Cytobacillus sp. IB215665: one gene and its partner. The protein of the gene in region 2 interacts with the protein of the main gene of each other region in a pairwise test. Links are inferred from orthologs where the notes say so. Each region holds a gene or a part of one and is shown on either strand. Other genes may lie near its edges. The genes, in order: ndk and SLH52_RS00555.

Region 1 (2,950 bases), on a different replicon or contig from region 2:
CTCCTGCTGTTAAATACCTCATCTTTCTATCTCCCTTCAATCCTTTAAAGCTTTTATGTGTAACAATATATCATATACAGTAGTTAAAAGGTAGCTTTTTTATCTGTTATGCTCTTTTCGAAACCTTTGTTGCCATTTTTACAACATATAATAAGGAAGATGAGGTCATTTCCGAACCCCACCTGCGAAAAGATGCCATGATCTAGTTGTAACGGTTTATAGCTTGTTCGGACAGCAATTAATGCGAAAACAGCCATCTTTTAAAAAAGAATTCATCAAATTGACGAACCCTTTGCTAGTTATTCTATATTATAATGCTTATCTGTTTTCAGACTCAAACCTTACGGTAAAAAAAGGTATCTTCAGAGTCAAATCCGTATTTATGCGGAGTAAAAATTTGTTCAGTACTGCCTACAAAGAAAATACCACCAGTTTGAAGTGCATTAGAAAATTTTTGATACAAGTGATCTTTTGCTTCCTCAGTAAAATAAATAAGCACATTTCGGCAAACAATTAAATCAAAATTGTTTTCAAACTGATCAGATAGTAAATTATGCTTTTTAAAATTTACTGCACTTTTTATTTCATCTGATAACTTATAATATGCTCTATCTTTACTAAAGTATTTCCTTTTTATTTCTTCTGGTACCTCCATCAAAGATCGCTCAGGATACACACCAACCTTAGCTCTTCGAATAACATTTTCATCTAAATCCGTTGCTAATATGGAAAATCTAGAAAGGGGTAAATATTTTGATAGAATCATAGCTATTGTATAAGGTTCTTCTCCTGTAGAACAAGCAGCACTCCATATTTTTAATCGTGAGCGACCATTCAGTATTTTAGGCAACACTTTTTCTTCAAATATACTCCACCTGTTAGCATTTCGATAAAATTCTGAAACATTAATTGTGATTCTATCTAAAAATTCGTCATATAATTTTTCATCGCTTGCAAAGGCGCGAAAGAAATCCAGAAAATTTGTAAACCCTCTTTTTTCATACAGAGATGTTAACCTTCTTTTCATTTGTGCTTCTTTGTATAAAGATAAATCAATTCCAGTTTTCCTTTTAATATTTTCTATAAATTGTATGTAATCTCGTGACATACTTATTACTCCTCTAACATGAACTCAATGGATAGTACTATTATTTTCGATGTAATCATAGTAAAGAAATTTCGAGGGGAATCAGCGGCTAGTCATTAAAAAGTGTATATTGCAAATCGATTAACGATAAATGATATAAAAACCAGCCCTATCTGAGCTGGCAATTAATTAGTATATCCATTCATTTATTAACTTACTATAATCTACTAACTCATCTTCTGCAAAAAACAAATTAACTTCACGTTCGGCACTCTCAGGTGCATCAGAACCATGAATGATATTCTTGCCTACTGTCAAACCGAAATCTCCACGAATTGTTCCTGAAGCAGCATCTTTAGGGTTAGTTGATCCCATCATTTGCCTAGCAGTTGCAATGACATTATCCCCTTGCCACACCATTGCGAACACAGGACCTGAAGTGATAAAATCTACTAATTCTCCAAAAAAAGGACGCTCCTTATGTTCAGCGTAATGCTGTTCTGCGAGCTCGGTTGGTATTGCCATTAATTTTGCACCTACAAGTTGAAAGCCCTTTCTTTCAAATCGTGAAATAATTTCCCCAATTACATTGCGTTGTACTCCGTCTGGTTTTACCATTAAAAATGTTCTTTCCATGACTTTCTTCCACCCCTACAATATTGTCAAATAGGTTGTCAAATATAGTTCAACCAATCAAAATATTACCACTGTTTCAATAGTTTAGCAACAGTTCTGGACCTAGATTTTTCGTTTTCCTATGTACTTGGCTATATTGTAAAGGGCTGTTTTTGCTTTACCAGACGGTAAACTTTCAAGAACAACAAGAGCTTTTTGTAAGTATTTATCACTTATTTCAATCGATCGTTCAATTGCTCCCGATTGCTTAATAAGCGATATAATATGATTCATTTCTTCTTTAGTCGTTTTTGGATTTATATTTATTATTTCGTTGTAAATATCTTGGTTTTCCATCGCAAACAATGCTGGTAGTGTCACATTTCCTTGCTGTAAATCACTACCTGAGGGCTTACCAAGCTGAGCTTCTGTTTCAGTGAAGTCTAATACATCATCTGTAATTTGATATGACATTCCAACATAATAACCAAACCAAAATAATGATTCACATATGTCATCATCCGCATTTGCAGCAACTGCTCCTAACTGGCAGCTAACGGCAATTAACAACGCTGTTTTTCTTTTAATACGTCTCAAATATGTGCGAAGGTCCTGATGAAAATTGTATTTGTCCTTAATTTGTTCAATCTCCCCAACACATACCTCAACTATCGCTTTCGATAAAATCTGTTGAGCATATATATTTTCAACATTAGACATCAGTTCTAATGACCTAGCAAAAATATAATCTCCTGTGTACATAGCAATGCGGTTATCCCATTTTGCTTTGATCGTTTGTTTTCCTCTTCGTAATGTAGAATCGTCAATTACATCATCATGAACGAGCGATGCCATATGAATTAACTCTAATGACATTGCTACGTATTTAATTTGATCTATTTGGTAATCGCCAAATTTACCCCCAAGTAAGACAAAAACTGGGCGAATCCGCTTACCCCCAGCCTGTAATAAGTGCAATGATGCCTGACTCAACAGAGGATGTTCAGACTTAATCGACTTTTCTAATTCTTTTTCAACAATATTTATATCGGTATTTAAAAATGAATACATCATTTTTAATTTCATGCTCTTCACCTTATTCATAGAAAAAATCTAAAATGTATGTCATATGATATATCTTTTGGCTAACTTTTTCACTTGTACCCTAAGTGCATCGCAGCAACGCCACCAGTAAATGCTTTATATTCAACTTTTATAAATCCTGTTTTTTCAAACATTTTCGCTAAT
Region 2 (3,384 bases):
TTATTATATACTAGGTTTTGTAGCTTCTTCAAATTTCACTAATTGACCCTCTGTACCAAACACAATTGTTAAGTCGCCTTCTTTTAATAGTTCATCCGGGTGAGGGTTACTAATTAGCCTATGTTTTCTTTTTATCGCTACAATCGTAACACCGTACACACTGCGAATGTTATTATCTCGTAAAGAGATATTGACAACTTTTGATCTAGGTTGGATCATAATTTCTTCGACCCCGTATTCGTCTTTACCTAATTGGAGAATCGTATCTATGTAGTCAACACTGATGGGTTTTACAACTGACATTGCCATCCTTCTCCCCCCTAGAGAGGAAGGATTAATAACTTTGCTTGCTCCAGCAATGCGAAGCTTTTCTTCAGATTCAACTTTTTCTGCTCTAGCCACAATTTGAATATTTGGGTTTAATCCTTTTGCAGTTAATGACACAAATACATTTGAAGCATCATCAGGTAGCGTTGCTACTAACCCTTTTGCTCGTTCTATCCCTGCATTATATAAAACCCGATCCTCAGTTGCGTCACCTACTATGTATAGGAAATTCTCTTCTATTTGTTCCAATCTTTCTTTATCACGTTCAATAACAACAACTTGAACACCTTCTTGAACAAATCTCTGCAGCACTTGTTCACCTACACGACCTATTCCGCAAATAATCATATGATTTGATAGATTTTCAATTTGTTGATGCATACGCCGCCTCCATACACTTTGTGATAACTTTCCTTCAATAATTGCAGCCGACATTGCTGCTAGTGTATACCCTACTAGTCCAACTCCAACAGGTATAATGAGCAAGCCAAATATACGCCCACCTATTGTTTGAGGTATGATATCACCGTAACCTACCGTCAATACGGTAATTGCTGTCATCCACAAAGCATCGAAAAAACTTATCCCTTCAAGAAAGGCAAACCCAAGTCCTCCAACTATAATAATTATCGTCATTCCTATTAAAGAAATAACGATATGTTTGGATACTTTCACCACGCCCCTCCTTTTTTCAAGATCCTCTTTTTCTCTTCTCCTGAAATTTCATGCACGACTTCCCTGATGATTGGAATACACGTAAGGATGGAATAATGTCTGTTTTAAAATTAAAAGCTTTGCAGCCTCTTGGGAATTTTGGATCCCACGTTGTGTAAAAATGTGTACAATTAAAACAATTTATTCTTTGGTCACTCATATTATTTCACCCTTTATGCTCCCCATTAATTATATTGTGTTTTTATTGTATCACTATCATCTACACGGTTCAGCAATTATACCTTTAATAGTATACCTAGGGTGTTTTCGTAAACTCATTTTATTTATTTTAAACTTTTTACAATTAGATACATTTTATCCAAGCCACAAAATTTTTATAGTAAAAAAAATTGCCGCTAACGCTAGATTGTGTGCGTGTTTTTCCCCTTAGTACGAAAAACAACAATCAATGCGTAAACAGCCTTTACCTAAGCATTTAGCGGGTCGATTTGCCAATCAATTTCTTCGCTACCAATTTGCCTTAAATAACTATTGGCTTTTGAAAAGGGATTACTGCCAAAAAAACCACGATTAGCAGAAAAAGGACTTGGATGAGGTGACTCAATTATATAGTGATAACTATTTGAAACTAGCTTTTGTTTTTCTTGAGCATGTCTACCCCAAAGGATAAAAATTACCGGCTTTTCACGTTCATTTAATACTTCAATTACTTTGTCTGTGAACAATTCCCACCCAAGTCCTCGATGAGAGCTAGGCTGTCCTTTCCTCACAGTTAATGTTGTATTTAACAACAATACCCCTTCTTGTGTCCACTTTAATAAATATCCATGGTTCGGTATAGTACACCCTATGTCGTTATGTAATTCTTTATATATATTTTTTAGCGAGGGTGGAACAGGAATACCAGGTTGAACCGAAAAGCTTAAGCCATGTGCCTGATTTGGACCATGATAAGGGTCTTGTCCAATAATGACAACTTTCACTTTATGATAAGGCGTATGATGTAAAGCATTAAATATACTATACATATCAGGGTAAATCGTTTCTGTACTATATTCGTGTTTCAATGTTTGACGTAGTTTTTTATAATACGACTTGTTAAATTCTCCTGCTAATAATTGTGACCAGTCATTATTAAGTATTATCATACAAAACCACCTATCAACTTTCATATCATTACTACTAATATATTATTCTTTATTGAAATGTTTCAATAGTTCATTCATCTCATTCACATCAGGTATCCAATAATACAATCGCGAATTAACTAAAGGATCCATCGCATATCCTTCATTTCCTGGTAATTGAAAATAGGAGATATCTTCGGTTGTAATACCTTTAAAAAGCATAGCCATACTAAAGATATCACTTTCAGATACGTTTGTATCAATTATTGCTTGTTTAACGTTTCGATAAATGGTGGGTACCTTTGGAATATTCTTTGGCTGGAGGGCTGTCTTGACTAATGATTTTAGTACGAGTGCTTGATGTTGCTGGCGCCCAAAATCTCCTTCAGACAATGATTTACGTTCTCTAACAAGTGACAAAGCTAGATCCCCATCAAGATAAAGAACATTATTATTATCAAGCGTAATATTTTTATCTGTCAATGTTATAGGTTCCTTTAGCTCTATTTCAATACCACCCACGGCATCCACAACATCTATAAAGCCTTCAAAATTTGTCTTCACATAATAATTAATTGTGCACTTACATAAGTTACTTACCGTTTGTATTGTAGCTTCCGTCCCAGATCCATTACCGCCTTTAAGCTCTCCAAGTAAATGAGCGTGATTAATCTTAGTGGCACCTACACCCTCTACTTGAACTAATGTATCGCGCGGAATAGATAAAACCGTTATCTTCTCTTGTTCGGGATGGATATTTGCAAGCATAATTACATCTGTACGTGATGCTTCTTGTTCACGTGCGTCAAGGCCTAGAAGTAACAAATTAAAGCTATCAACTTGTTTGTATTTCTTATCTAGATTCTTTTTTTGTAAGTGAATAGCCTTCCTACCTTTTGTGATATCAGCATTTTCTTCTCGTTTCTCTCCTTCTTCCTCACTTTGAAGACTGTCTTGCACTTTTAATTCGCCTATCTTTTCAGGTGTTGCTATTTGCGGTATGTTATTTTCAGCAAAATGATTTACCGGCTTAAGTTTAATATAATAGTATCCACCTATACAACCGAATAGTACAATAACAAACAGCGTTATTCTTATCCCCTTTTTCATTGTTATTCAGTCCCTTTACTTGTCCTATTTACTTATATATATTCCCCCTCACTTATTCAAATTACAGCTTATTTTACAAGTTCTTAAATAAAGGGTCTGTTGGTAAAATTTGTTGAAATTCCAACTAAATTAGAACAGCTAAATG

The links.
Region 1: the proteins of SLH52_RS00555 (region 2) and ndk interact in binary tests that used the Escherichia coli proteins (3 or more experiments, as listed by UniProt). The link is inferred for Cytobacillus sp. IB215665 from one-to-one orthologs.

Annotation. Positions count from the first base shown.
Region 1 is NZ_JAXBME010000004.1:86,969-89,918, reverse strand. It holds ndk (nucleoside-diphosphate kinase), read right to left. Parts: upstream 1,724-2,950; coding sequence 1,277-1,723; downstream 1-1,276. Other genes in the region: SLH52_RS06690 (demethylmenaquinone methyltransferase), read right to left, coding at 2,857-2,950; hepT (heptaprenyl diphosphate synthase component II), read right to left, coding at 1,826-2,788; SLH52_RS06705 (protein-glutamate O-methyltransferase CheR), read right to left, coding at 335-1,108; aroC (chorismate synthase), read right to left, coding at 1-22. UniProt on the Escherichia coli protein: Major role in the synthesis of nucleoside triphosphates other than ATP. The ATP gamma phosphate is transferred to the NDP beta phosphate via a ping-pong mechanism, using a phosphorylated active-site intermediate.
Region 2 is NZ_JAXBME010000001.1:128,999-132,382, reverse strand. What follows is about bases 311-3,144. They hold SLH52_RS00555 (uracil-DNA glycosylase), read right to left. Parts: upstream 2,151-3,144; coding sequence 1,470-2,150; downstream 311-1,469. Other genes in these bases: SLH52_RS00550 (LCP family protein), read right to left, coding at 2,193-3,144; SLH52_RS00560 (potassium channel family protein), read right to left, coding at 311-963. Outside these bases: more of SLH52_RS00560, read right to left, coding at 4-310; more of SLH52_RS00550, read right to left, coding at 3,145-3,239. UniProt on the Escherichia coli protein: Excises uracil residues from the DNA which can arise as a result of misincorporation of dUMP residues by DNA polymerase or due to deamination of cytosine.